Regions from separate parts of the Streptomyces luomodiensis genome, predicted to be linked through region 1. Evidence: riboswitches for the same ligand, from Rfam matches in the RefSeq annotation. Region 1 holds a riboswitch; each other region holds the start of a gene.
The links. A riboswitch is a leader RNA that binds a small molecule or an ion and turns the genes downstream of it on or off. The one in region 1 is predicted to bind cobalamin.

Region 1 (3,300 bases):
AAGGGCGTCGACCCCGAGCACAAGCTGGCCGTCTTCGTGAACCCGTACACCGGTGAGGTGCGCGGCGCGCTGGAGCAGTACGGCACCAGCGGTGCGCTGCCGCTGCGCACATGGATCGACGACCTGCACCGCAATCTGCACCTCGGCGACACCGGCCGGCTCTACAGCGAACTCGCCGCCAGCTGGCTGTGGGTGATCACCGGTGGCGGGCTGGTGCTGTGGCTCGCCCGCCGCCGCACGGGCCCGGTGAAGCGGAAGCTGCGCGCGACCGCGTTCCCGGACCGCTCCGCCGCGGGGCGCAGAAGGGCGATGTCCTTTCACGGCTCGGTCGGCGTCTGGGCGGCGCTGGGGCTGTTCTTCCTGTCCGCGACCGGTCTGACGTGGTCCACCTACGCGGGCGCGAACGTCACCGACCTGCGCGCCGCCCTCGGCCAGGCCACGCCGGCCGTCAGCTCCGCCGTCGGCGGCGAACACGCCGGACACGGCTCCATGGACGGCATGGACGGCATGGAGGGCATGGACATGGGCGGGTCGGGGGGACACGGCGGCTCGTCCGCCGATGTCGGCTTCGACGCCGTCCTCGAGGCCGCCCGCGCCGAGGGCCTGGACAACCCGGTGGAGATCGTCCCGCCCGCCGGGCCCGGCACCGCGTACACCGTCAGCCAGATCCAGCGCAGCTGGCCGGAGAAGCAGGACGCGGCGGCCGTCGATCCGACGACCGGTCAGGTCACCGATGTGGTGCGGTTCGAGGACTATCCGCTGCTGGCCAAGCTCTCCCGCTGGGGCATCGACGCCCATATGGGGAGCCTGTTCGGGCTGCCCAACCAGATCGCCCTGGCCGCCCTCGCGCTCGCCCTGGTCTTCCTGATCGTATGGGGCTACCGGATGTGGTGGCAGCGCGGCCGGGCCGGTGCCTTCGGCCGCCCCATCGCGCGTGGCGCCTGGCGTCAGGTGCCGTCGTACGTCCTGGCCTCGCTGGTCGTCGCGATCGGGGTGCTCGGCTACTACCTGCCGCTGCTCGGCATTCCGCTGGCCGCCTTCCTGGTCATCGACATCGCGCTCGGCCGCCTGGCCGACCGGCGTGGGAAACGGGCCGGCGCGGCCGGCGCCTGAGTCGGCCACGGGCGGCCGTCCGCGGCCGGCCGGATCGGGCCCCCTCCCGGCTTGCCGCTTTTGCCCGGCCGGCCCTACAGTTGGCGGGCCGTGGTGTACGGGAAGACCGGTGCGAAACCGGAGCGGCCCTCGCCACTGTGATCGGGGAGTTCCCGTCCCGTTCCGCGGTCGGTCGGACCGTGCCGCGGAGCCACTGGTCGCCCATGGCGGCCGGGAAGGCAGGGGCGGGCGCGGCGACCCGTCAGCCAGGAGACCGGCCACGGCATCTCACGAGATGATCCACGAGGTGCTGGAGCGTGATCGCATGACCCTGCCCACCACATCGCGATGGCGGCGCGAGGACACCGTCCGGACCGCCGGGCTGCTGGCGGTGATACTCATCCTGCACGCCGTCGCCTTCGGCCTGCTCTTCCTGGTCGTGGCGCCCCATCACTACGAGGTCGGCGCCAAGACGTTCGGCGTCGGCCTGGGCATCACCGCGTACACCCTGGGCATGCGGCACGCCTTCGACGCCGACCACATCGCCGCCATCGACAACACCACCCGCAAGCTGATGGCGGACGGCAAGCGGCCGGTGTCCGTCGGCTTCTGGTTCGCGCTCGGCCACTCCGGTGTGGTGGTCGCCCTGGCCGCGCTGGTGGCCGGCGGGGCCCAGCTGGCCGGCACCCTGGTCAACGAGGACTCCGGGACCCACCAGGTGCTCGGCGCCGTCGGCACGACGGTCTCCGGCGCCTTCCTCTACCTCATCGCCGCGCTCAACCTGGTGGCCCTGCTGGGCATCCTGCGCGTCTTCAAGGCCATGCGCGCCGGACAGTACGACGAGACGGAACTGGAAGCACAACTGGACGCGCGTGGCTTCATGAACCGCGTCCTGGGCCGCTTCACCAAGTCCATCACCCGGCCGGGGCAGATGTTCCCGCTCGGCTTCCTCTTCGGGCTCGGCTTCGACACCGCCACCGAGGTGGCCCTGATGGTGATGGCCGGAAGCGGCGCGGCCGCCGGGCTGCCCTGGTACGCCATCCTGTGCCTGCCGCTGCTCTTCGCCGCCGGGATGAGCCTGTTCGACACCCTCGACGGCACCTTCATGAACGTCGCCTACCAGTGGGCGTTCGCCAACCCGGTCCGCAAGGTCTTCTACAACCTCGCCATCACGGGTCTGTCCATCGCGGTCGCCTTCCTCATCGGCACCATCGAGCTGATCAGCGTCCTGCACGACAAGCTCGAACTGCGGGACGCCGTCACCGGCTGGATCTCGGCGCTGAACCTGGACAACGTGGGCTTCATCATCGTCGGTCTGTTCGTGGTGGTGTGGGCCGCGGCGCTGGCCTACTGGCGGCTGGCCAAGGTCGAACAGCGCTGGGCCGTCCGTACCGCGCGCGCCGACGGCGGCTGACCCCAGCTCCTTCCATGGGCCCGGCGCCCGGCACATGTCCCGGCGTCACGGAATCTCGTGCACCGCGTCGGGCTCCCACGCGTACACGGCGGTGACGGCCTTGACGAACGCGCGGTGGCGTTCCTCGATCTCCTGAGCCATCCAGGACTCGACGGGCTCCCCTTCCCCCAGGACACGATGCACCTGGACGCAGGTCAGCGACAACTCGTCGGCCGCGGTTCGGACGGTCGCGGGACCCACCACATCGACCCGCAGCCGAGCCGAGCGGAACCGTTGCCGCGCCGCCTCTGCCACCTCCGCCGTCGTCGTCGGCTGGATGAGGGCGTCCGTGTACGCGTCGGTGGCGCTCAGGATCACCTGATAGGCGTCATGCCGGGCCTGGAGGAGCCATCGCTTGGACTCCACCCGCGCCTGGTCCTCCACCTGCTGGCGTGCGGCCTGAACGGTCTTCTCGCCGCCGATCCGCGCCGCCCGTGCCGAGAAACCGCCGCCGATGAGGGCACCCAGCAGGGCCACCAACCCGGCGAACAAGGCCGCGAGTCCTTGATCCATGAGGTCTCCTTCCGCCCCTGCTCACGGAATTACCGCCGTGGGGAGACGAGCGCAAGAGCCGCACGGTTCGACCCGACCCGACAACGGCCGGCGCACCATCCGGGAAGGACGATGCGCTGGCCGGCTGCCGAGTGGGGTCACCGGGCTTCGGCCGCGGCGGTCCGCCCGGCCGCGCGGCCGAACACGGCGGCGCGCATGGGGGCGGCGTCCCCGGGACAGTCGCCGTGGAACGGCCCGCCGGT
Region 2 (3,300 bases), 8.3 Mb from region 1:
CAGGCCCTCCTCACGGCCGGCGGCCCGTTCGGCATCACCCCGTACGGCACCGAGACCATGCACGTGCTGCGCGCCGAGAAGGCGTACCCGATCATCGGGCAGGACACCGACGGCACCATCACCCCGCAGGACCTGGGCATGTCGTGGGTCGTGTCCAAGAAGAAGCCGGACTTCATCGGCAAGCGGTCCTTCACCCGTGCGGAGAACCAGCGCGAGGACCGCAAGCAGCTGGTGGGCCTGCTGCCGGCCGACGAACGGGTCCTGCTGCCCGAAGGCGCCCAGATCATCGCCACCAGCAGCGTTCCCCAGCCGCCGGTGCCCATGCTGGGCCATGTCACCTCCAGCTACCGCAGCGACGCCCTCCGGCGCACGTTCGCCCTGGCCCTGGTGCGCTCGGGAACCCGGCGCATCGGCGAAACCCTCTACGTCCCGCTGGATGGCCGGACCGTCCCGGTGACCGTGACCGACCCCGTGCTCTTCGACAAGGAGGGAACTCGCCGTGACGGTTGAGACGTCCACGCGTGTCAGTCCCCTGTCCGCGTGGCAGGACCGCCTGGCGCGGCTGCCGGCCGGGCTGCGGGTGCGGGAACTGCCCTTCCTGACCCAGCTCACCCTGCGGGTGGAGCCGGGCGGTGCCGCGGCGAAGGCCGTCGAGGCCGCCCTGGACACCGCCCTGCCGGGCCCGGTGCGCGCCGAGTCGTCGGGCGACGTCACGGTGGTGTGGCTGGGCCCGGACGAATGGCTGCTGGTGGCCCCCGACGGCCGGCGGCACGAGCTGCTCACCCGGCTGCGTACGGCCATCGGGGAGGAGTTCGCCACCGTCACCGACGTCTCGGCGCAGCGCACCACGCTGGCCCTGTCCGGGCCTCTCGTCCGCACGGTGCTGGCCCACGGCTGTGCCATCGATCTGGATCCGCGGGTGACACCCGTCGGCGCCTGTCCGACCACACTGCTGGCGCGGGCCCCGGTCACCCTCGTGGTGCGCGCGGAGGGGGCGTCCGCCGTCTGGCTGCTGGTCCGCTCGTCCTTCGCCTCCTACCTGGCCACCTGGCTGCTCGACGCCTGCACGGAATACCGGGGAGGCGCTGGGTGAGCGGCCCGGTTCAGGTCGCGGTCGCGGCCGCCGCGGCCCGGCCGGCGGCGCGGCCCGAGAACAGGCAGCCGCACGAGGAAGGTGCCCTCCAGGGAGCGGTAGCCGTGCACTCCGCCGCCGCCGAAGCCCGACACCTCGCCGGCCGCGTACAGGCCGGTGACCGGCGGCTGATCCCGGCGGGGGAGGCGGAATTGTCTGTGGGGTTCTCCATGGGCTGCCTTCCGGAAGGGGGGTTCGAAAGGGTGCGGGAGACACGAGGGGGTTGCCGCGGCGGCAACGTGTTACCGACGGTAGCCCAGAGGGTGCGGGGCCGCCAGAGTCCTGTCCCAGGAGCGATGCGGTGTCCCGGAGCGCGGCCGGTCAGCCCCCGCCGCCCGGTGACGTCCCGGGCGAGGCGCGCCGCTGCCGCGGGGTGAAGGTGTACAGGTCGAGGATGTCGGGCAGCGGTGCGACACCGGGGCCGCCCGCCCGGATCCAGGCCGCGATGTCCTCGGTCGCGTCCGGGTCGTTGACCAGGCCGAGCCACACCGGCCTGGCGCCGGCGGCGCGCCCGGCGGCCGACGGCTGCACCACGATCACATTGGCCTGATCGCACACGTCCAGGCACCCGGAGACGCGCACGGGCGCCTCCTGCCCCAGGCGCGCGGTCTGCGCGGTGTGGTCGATCCCGGTCACCTTGGGGCTGCCGCAGCAGCAGTCCCGGCACATGGTCACCCGGCACGGCACCGGGTCGCTCGGCCCGTTGGGCATGGCGCATCGCCCTCCTCCGGGGAAGTCCGCCCCGGTTGCGTCGAGGAGGCGACCGCGTGAGTCTCCTGGCTCTCGGGTCGATGCTCGTCCCGGCCTTCCCACCCGCGTGCGGGCAGTGGCCTGTTCGGGATCCGCTCGCCGATCACAGTGGCGGTACCGCGCCGGATTCACACCGGCTTCCTCGTTCCGCCGTCGCCCATGTCGCCCGGCATCATCCCATCCCGGGCTCCGCCATGCCACGGGACCCCCGCCGCGGCCCCGGGCGAGGGCGATGGGCAGGTCAGTTCCGGCGGACCGGTGCGCCCGCGAGCAGTTCGGCCAGGCCCTGGCGGGTGGCCGCCAGCACCACGCGGTCCTGTGGCCGCAGGACGTAACCGGGGTGCAGGTCCCACACCAGGGCGGGTTCCTGGGCGACGCCGTCGTGCGAGGGTGCCGCGGCGAGGTCGCGCTGCCGGTCCGCGGGTTCCGCCGCGTCCAGTGCGATCACCCGCCAGGCGCCCGGCGCGAACGCCTCGGCGACGGTACGGCCCTCCAGCCGCGGATGTCCGGCCACATGCAGGGCGGCGAAGAGCAGCACCCTGCGCTCGATCGGTATGGCACCGAGGACCTGACGCCCCATCATCGCCCCGGCGAAGGCGGGCGCCGCCAGGGAGGAGACGCTGCGGCTGCGGGTCAGGGCCTGCGGATGGGCCGCGCGCAGGGTGCGGTAGACGGCGGTGGCGAAGCCGTCGTCGTACAGGCGCAGCGCCACCCGCAGACGGGGTTTGACCGAGCGGGCGTACAGCGTCGCCTCCAGGTTGGTGGTGTCCACGCTGGTCAGGGCCAGCAGGGCATGGGCTCGCTGGATCTTGGCGGCCTCCAGGACGCCCTCCTGGGTGACATCGCCGACCACGGTCGGCACCCCCAGCTCGCGGGCCAGCGGGATGCCACGCGCACCGGGGTCCTCTTCCACGCACACCACGGGGATGTCCATCTCCCGGAGTCTGGCCAGCACACGGGTGCCGATTTTGCCGAGTCCGAGCAGGACGACATGGCCGGAGAGGCCGCGTGGCGGGCGGCGCAGCGTGGAGGCGGTGCGGAAGGTGCCCAGCGCCTCGAGCGCGGCGGCCACCAGGACGGGCAGCAGGAGCAGTCCGGCCAGCCCGGACAGCAATTGGACGATCTTGCGTGCGGTCGGCTCGTCGAGCGCCGGATCGTCGATGGCCAGCACGTCCAGCACCGTCAGGTAGGCCGCGCGGAGCAGACCGACCCCGGTGACCTGCCAGGAGACGAGGGTGAGCGCGAGCACGGCGGCCGCCATTCCGGCGACGGACCAGCGCAGCCGGCGGGAGAACAGCGAGGCGAGCGGAAGTCTGCGGCTGCCCAGCCGGCGTGGCGGCAGTGGCGGGCCGATGGCGGAGATGGCCTCGAGCACCACCGTGTCGCGGCCGGTGGCGGCGGCGACCTCCGCGTCGCCG
Region 3 (3,300 bases), 6.4 Mb from region 1:
ATGGCCACCACCATCTCCACGGGAGCACTCGGTCCCAGGGTGGCAGTGGCGATGTCGGCCGTCCTCAACCTCGTCGGCGCGTTCCTGTCCGTGGAGGTGGCCAAGACCATCTCCGGCGGGATCATCGATGAGGATTCCGGTATCCGACCCGAAGTGATCTTCGCTGGACTGGTCGGCGCGATCCTGTGGAATCTGGTGACCTGGCTCGCCGGACTCCCCTCCAGCTCCTCGCACGCCCTGTTCGGCGGCCTCATCGGCGCCACCGTGGTCTCCGCCGGCCTGGACGGGGTCAACGGCGACGCGATCGTCATGAAGGTCCTGATCCCCGCCGTCGCCGCGCCGGTCGTGGCCGGCATCGCCACGGTGGCCGCCACCCGGCTCACCTACCGGCTCGGCCGCGACCGCGCCCCGGAGGACACCGCGAAGGGCTACCGCGCCGGGCAGATCGCCTCGGCCGCCCTGGTCTCCCTGGCCCACGGCACCAACGACGCCCAGAAGACGATGGGCGTGATCACCCTGGCGCTGGTCACCGGAGGCGTGGTGGCGCCCGACTCCGACCCGCCGCTGTGGGTCATCGTCTCGGCGGGCCTGGCCATCGCGCTCGGCACCTACCTGGGCGGCTGGCGCATCATCCGCACCATGGGTAAGGGCATCACCGACATCCAGCCGCCGCAGGGCTTCGCCGCCCAGACCGGCGCCGCGACCGTCATCCTCGCCTCCTCCCACCTCGGCTTCGCGCTGTCCACCACCCAGGTCTGCTCCGGCGCCGTCATGGGCGCGGGTGTCGGCCGTAAGGGCGCCGTGGTGCGCTGGTCGACCGCGGGCCGCATGGTGATCGCCTGGGTGCTGACCCTGCCGGCCGCCGGTCTGGTGGCGGGTGGCGCCGCGCTGCTGGCCGACCAGGGGAACGCGGGGATCACGGCGGTCGCCGTGCTCGCCGTCCTGGCCTGCGGGGCGATCTGGGCGCTCTCGCGCCGCAAGCCCGTGGACCACACCAACGTCAACGAGGTCGGCAGCCAGGAGCCGGTCGGCGCCGTCACGGCCGCCCTGCGGTCCGTGGCCCCGCCGCCCGCGGGTCCGGTGGCGCCTGCCGGCCCGGCGGATTCCGCTTCCGTTTCGGCAAGCTCCGAGGTCCCCGAGGTCTCCGGGAAGACCGGGGGAACCGCCTCCGGGACCGGCGCCCCGGAGACCACGTCCGAGAACATCCCCACGCCCGCCGCCGCGGCGAGCAGCACCACCCCGTAAGGAGCCGGCAAACATGGACATCGACTGGGCGGCACTCGGCCAGGTCTTCGGCGTCAGCCTCGTGGTGACGGTCGGCATGGTGGGCGTCTTCACCCTGGGTATCGTCGGGACGTCCCGCAAGACGCGGCCGGAGCAGGGCGACACGGCCGCCGTGCCGGGTGGTGCGGCCGACGCCTCCGCGCTCGCGCGCACCGGCGCGTACGCCTGTTTCGCGGTGTGCGCCGCGGTCGTGGCGTACGGCATCTATCTGATCGTCGGCTGAGGACCCCACCCGCGTCCTCATCGACCCACCGGCCGCCGGACGGTGGCGCTGACCAGCGCCGTCCCTCCGGCGGCCGTTCCGTGTGCGGCGGTCGCTGTGGGCCTCGGCACACTCGGGCGTCCTGGGTCATATGCGAGTTGACGGCCATTCGCGGCCCATGGTGGACTTCCCGAGCCAAACGGCGGCAGGAGAGGAAGCCGGTGAGAATCCGGCGCGGTCCCGCCACTGTCACCGGGGAGCGCCCTCCCATCGCCTGCATGGGGTCACGGCTCATCCGTACGGTTCGTTCCGTGCACGGGCTGGAAGACCGGGAGGGCCGCGGATCCGGGAGCCAGGAGACTCTCACCGCCGGTCACGTCGAACCAGGGCGAGGACCCTGAGTGAGGACAAACCGCCATGCCCGGCACCGCCACGCCGCCAGCCCCCTCGGTCCACTCCGGCTGCCCTGTCTTGCCCACCCGTCTTGTCCTTACCAGCCGCACCGGCTGCTCGGTCGGCTCGGTCGGCGTGTCCCCGCGCCGGGGCATGACGGCGGCCTGACGGATGGCTGCCGACCACGCCTCCTTCGCGTGCGGCGCGGCCCTCGGCTTCCTCGCTGATCTTGCCGTGGGCGATCCGCGCCGCGGCCACCCGGTGGCCGCTTTCGGGCGCGCCGCCGCGGCCGCCGAGCGCCGGCTGTGGCGTGACCACCGCGGTTACGGGGCCCTGCACACCGCGTTGTGCGCGGGCGGCGCGGCCGCCGGTGCCGCGCTGCTGACCCGCGCCGTACGGGCCCTGGGCGGCCGCCGCGGCGCGCAGGCGGCGCTGACCGCTGCCGCCACCTGGGCCGTGCTGGGCGGTACGACGCTGGGCCGTGAGGCACGGGCCGTCGGCGGGGCGCTGGCCGCGGGCGACCTCGAGGGCGCCCGGGAGCGGCTGCCGCATCTGTGCGGCCGCGATCCGCAGGCGCTGGACGGGCCGCAGATCGCCCGCGCGGTCGTCGAATCGGTCGCCGAGAACACGTCCGACGCCGTCGTGGGCGCGCTGGTGTGGGGGGCCGTGGGCGGGGTGCCGGGGCTCATCGGCTTCCGCGCCGTCAACACCCTGGACGCCATGGTGGGTCACAAGTCGCCGCGCTACCGGCGGTTCGGCTGGGCGGCGGCCCGTGTGGACGATGTGGCCGGCTGGCCCGGTGCGCGGCTTACGGCGGCCATGACGACCCTCGCGGGCCCCGATCCGCGCGGCGCGTGGCGCGCCTGGCGGCGCGACGGCCGGCGCCATCCGAGCCCCAACGCGGGACCGGTGGAGGCATCCTTCGCGGGGGCGCTCGGCGTACGGCTGGGCGGCACCCTCGCCTACGGCGGCCGGGTCGAGCACCGGCCGGTGCTCAACTCCGGCGGGCGGCCGGTGGCGGCGGCCGACATCGAGCGGGCGATACGGCTGTCGCGGCGCGTCGGCCTCCTGGCGCTCGGTGTGTCCGTGGCGGCCCGGCCGGCCGTCCGGGCGTTGACGGGGCGGCCGCGGGCCGCTGGAAGGGGCGGTGGATGAGCGGGATACGCGGTAAGGGCGGCACGGGCGCTCCCGGGGCACGGGGCGGGGGGCTGCTGGTCGCGGGTACGACCTCCGACGCGGGCAAGAGTGTCGTGACGGCCGGGATCTGCCGGTGGCTCGCCCGTAAGGGCGTCAGCGTGGCGCCCTTCAAGGCGCAGAACATGTCGCTGAACTCCTTCGTGACCCGGGAGGGGGCGGAGATCGGGCGGGCGCAGGCCATGCAGGCGGCCGCCGCGCGCGTCGAGCCGAGCGCGCTGATGAAC
Region 4 (3,300 bases), 2.5 Mb from region 1:
AGCAGCAGTCGGGCGCTCATCCGGGGCCTCCCCTGTGTCGGGCATTGTCTGATCAAGTTGTAGATGTTAAATCTAGCATCGCCCATGTTATGAAACGCCGAAGCACGCCCCGAAGCACACCCGAGAGCCCGGAAGCACACCCCGAAGCACGCCGGAAGGAAGGCCACCCATGCGCGTCCTCGCCGCCCACGACGTGATCATCGGAGTCGACGTCGGCACCTCCGTCACCAAGGCCGTGGCCTTCGGCCGGGACGGCCGGGCGGTGGCCTCCGCGAGCCGCCCCAGCCGGCTGGAGCGGCTGCCCGGCGGCCGGGTGGAGCAGGACCTGGAGGACGTGCTGCGCACGGTCGGCGAGGTGTGCCGGGAGGTCGCCGCCGCCCTCCCCGGCCCCCCGGCCGCACTCGCGCTCACCGGCCAGGGGGACGGCATGTGGCTGCGGGACGCGGCGGGCCGGGCGGTGCGTCCGCCGATCTCCTGGATGGACGGCAGGGCGGGCGACACCGTGGCCCGCTGGGGCGAGGACGGCACCCTGCGGGCGCTGTACGCCCTCACCGGCTCGGGGGTGTTCCCCGGCTGCCACGCCCCGCTGCTGGCCTGGCTGGCCGAGCACGAGCCGGAGGCCCTGGCGCGGGCCGAGGTCGCGGGCTACTGCGTGGACGCGGTCGCCCAGCGGCTGACCGGCGTCATCGGCGTGGACGCCTCCGACGCCTCACTGCCGTTCCTGGACGTGACCACCCGTCAGTACGTGACCCAGGCCCTGGACGTGTGCGGAATCGCCGCGTACGCCCGGCTGTTGCCGCCGCCCGCCGCCCCGGGCGCGGTCGCGCGGCTGGACGGGGCGGGCGCGCGGCTGCTGGGACTGCCGGCCGGGCTGCCGGTCACGGCGGGCCCGTACGACCTCCCGGCCTGCGCCATCGGCAGCGGGGTGTGCGAGGTGGGCGACGGGTTGCTGATCGTCGGCACCACCCTGGCCAGCCAGGTGCTCACCGACAGCGCGCGGATCGACCCGGCCGGCGATCCGGCGGGGATGTGGCTGTGCACCCCCGATCCGGACCGCTGGCTGCGCGCCATGCCCGCGATGGTCGGCACCGCGGCCCTGGAGTGGGTGCTGGAGTTCACCGGCGCGACCACGGCCGAGCTGGACGCGATACTCGAGGCCGCACCGCCCGGCGCCAACGGCGTGACCGCCCTGCCCTTCCTGTCCGGCGCCGGGGAGCGCGCGCCGTTCGTGGAACCCGCCGCGCGGGGGCGGCTGGACGGGCTCACGCTGGGCGCCACCCGCGCCGACGCGGTCCGCGCGGTCTGCGAAGCCGTCGCCTACGCCGCACGCCACTGCCTGGAGGCCGCCGGGCTCTCCGCGAGCCTGGCGCTGTGCGGCGGCGGCACCCGGTCCACGGCGTGGGCCCGGCTGTTCGCCGATGTCATCGGCCGCCCGGTGCGCATCCCGAACGAGCCCGAGGTGGGTGCGCGGGGCGCGGTGGCGGTCGCCTGGCGGGCCCTCGGCGACCCGGTCGACGCGGAGCGCTGGCAGGCCGACGCGCGCACCGTCGAACCCCGCGCGGACCTCCGCGAGCTCTTCGAGGACGGCTACGCCGGCTACCGCGCCCGGCTCGACGAGGCGCTCGGCGGATGGCGCGCGACGGGCCCCAGGTCATGGGCCGCCTACGGAACGCACTAGCACATTCGCACGAAACTCCGCACCTCCCGACACAACATGTGGGGGCACGTGCGCCGGCCGACACAAGATGTATGCTCATGCTCGCTGTCGCCGCAGGGGAATCCGGTGCGAATCCGGAACTGTCCCGCAACGGTGTATGTGTGCGCTTATGCGGCGTACCCATGAGTCCGAGCACCTGCCGACGGCCGTTCAGAACACGTCCCCCGGCCTCGTGGGTTGGGCCGATGGACGCTGCGTGGTGTGCCCGGCGTACGAGGAGTGCGGCACCGGCATGCCCGCGCGCCCATCGCCCCCCTCGCGGCCCCAGCCGAGCGAGGGAGAGCACTTCAGTGACCATCGCGCCCGCCGATCCGGTTTCAGAACAGGCGGATTCTCAGGCAGCGGTTCCCCGGGCAGCGGGCGACGCGCCCGGGACCGCCCTGCTGCGGACCCTCACCGGCCTCACCGCCGACCTGCCCGCCACCGACCCCGGAAAGGTCGCGGCCGCCGCCCTGCGCGGCCGCCATCCCGGCTCGGACGAGGCGGAGTTGCGCACCCTCGCGACCGAGGCGGCGGCCGGGCTGATCGCCGAGGAACCGGAGTACTCGCGGCTGGCCGCGCGGCTGCTGGCGGTCACCATCACCCAGGAGGCGGCCGGGCAGGGCGCGGTCTCCTTCTCCGGCTCCGTGGCGGTGGGCCACCGCGAGGGCCTGATCGCCGACTCCACCGCGGAGTTCGCCGCCACCCACGCCGGGCGGCTGGACGCGCTGGTGGAGCGGGCCCTGGCCGACGGGGCCGACGACCGCTTCGGCTACTTCGGACTGCGCACCCTCTACAGCCGCTACCTGCTGCGCCACCCGCTCACCCGCCAGGTGATCGAGACCCCGCAGCACTTCCTGCTGCGCGTGGCCTGCGGGCTCGCCGAGGACCTCTCGGAGCGGGCCCTGGACGACGTGGCCGAGCTGTACCGGCTCACCAGCACGCTGTCGTACCTGCCCAGCTCCCCCACGCTGTTCAACTCCGGCACCCGGCATCCCCAGATGTCGTCCTGCTATCTGCTGGACTCCCCGCTGGACGAGCTGGACTCCATCTACCACCGCTACCACCAGGTGGCGCGGCTGTCGAAGCACGCGGGCGGCATCGGCCTGTCCTACTCCCGCATCCGGGCCCGCGGTTCGCTGATCCGGGGCACCAACGGGCACTCCGGCGGCATCGTGCCGTTCCTGCGCACGCTCGACGCCTCGGTGGCCGCCGTCAACCAGGGCGGCCGGCGCAAGGGCGCGGCCTGCGTCTACCTGGAGAGCTGGCACGCGGACCTCGAGGAGTTCCTGGAGCTGCGGGACAACACGGGCGAGGACGCCCGCCGCACCCACAACCTCAACATCGCCCACTGGATCCCGGACGAGTTCATGCGCCGGGTCGAGGCGGACGCCGACTGGTCGCTGTTCTCCCCGTCCGACGCCCCCGAGCTGGTGGACCTGTGGGGCGAGGAGTTCGACGCCGCGTACCGGAAGGCCGAGGCCGAGGGGAAGGCGGTCAAGCGGGTCCCGGCCCGCCAGCTGTACGCCCGGATGATGCGCACCCTCGCACAGACCGGCAACGGCTGGATGACCTTCAAGGACGCCGCCAACCGCACCGCCAAC

Region 2: another riboswitch for cobalamin. It lies ahead of PS467_RS02730 ((2Fe-2S) ferredoxin domain-containing protein); the one in region 1 lies ahead of nicT (Nickel transporter NicT).
Region 3: another riboswitch for cobalamin. It lies ahead of PS467_RS11125 (cobalamin biosynthesis protein); the one in region 1 lies ahead of nicT (Nickel transporter NicT).
Region 4: another riboswitch for cobalamin. It lies ahead of PS467_RS27190 (ribonucleoside-diphosphate reductase subunit alpha); the one in region 1 lies ahead of nicT (Nickel transporter NicT).

What each region holds. Positions count from the first base shown of each region.
Region 1 is NZ_CP117522.1:8,965,584-8,968,883, forward strand. It holds gene PS467_RS37730 (PepSY-associated TM helix domain-containing protein) at 1-1,113, shown strand, start outside; cobalamin riboswitch at 1,188-1,389, shown strand; gene nicT (Nickel transporter NicT) at 1,388-2,506, shown strand; gene PS467_RS37740 (hypothetical protein) at 2,552-3,058, opposite strand; gene PS467_RS37745 (hypothetical protein) at 3,196-3,300, opposite strand, start outside.
Region 2 is NZ_CP117522.1:623,196-626,495, forward strand. It holds partial or broken gene PS467_RS02715 (sarcosine oxidase subunit delta family protein) at 1-510, shown strand, start outside; gene PS467_RS02720 (sarcosine oxidase subunit gamma) at 500-1,093, shown strand; partial or broken gene PS467_RS02725 (FAD-binding protein) at 1,104-1,257, opposite strand; gene PS467_RS02730 ((2Fe-2S) ferredoxin domain-containing protein) at 1,454-1,843, opposite strand; cobalamin riboswitch at 1,887-2,062, opposite strand; gene PS467_RS02735 (potassium channel family protein) at 2,124-3,300, opposite strand, start outside.
Region 3 is NZ_CP117522.1:2,593,627-2,596,926, forward strand. It holds gene PS467_RS11115 (inorganic phosphate transporter) at 1-1,245, shown strand, start outside; gene PS467_RS11120 (hypothetical protein) at 1,259-1,507, shown strand; cobalamin riboswitch at 1,698-1,849, shown strand; gene PS467_RS11125 (cobalamin biosynthesis protein) at 2,051-3,034, shown strand; gene PS467_RS11130 (cobyric acid synthase) at 3,031-3,300, shown strand, end outside.
Region 4 is NZ_CP117522.1:6,442,788-6,446,087, reverse strand. It holds gene PS467_RS27200 (histidine phosphatase family protein) at 1-20, opposite strand, end outside; gene PS467_RS27195 (FGGY family carbohydrate kinase) at 170-1,678, shown strand; cobalamin riboswitch at 1,716-1,875, shown strand; gene PS467_RS27190 (ribonucleoside-diphosphate reductase subunit alpha) at 2,008-3,300, shown strand, end outside.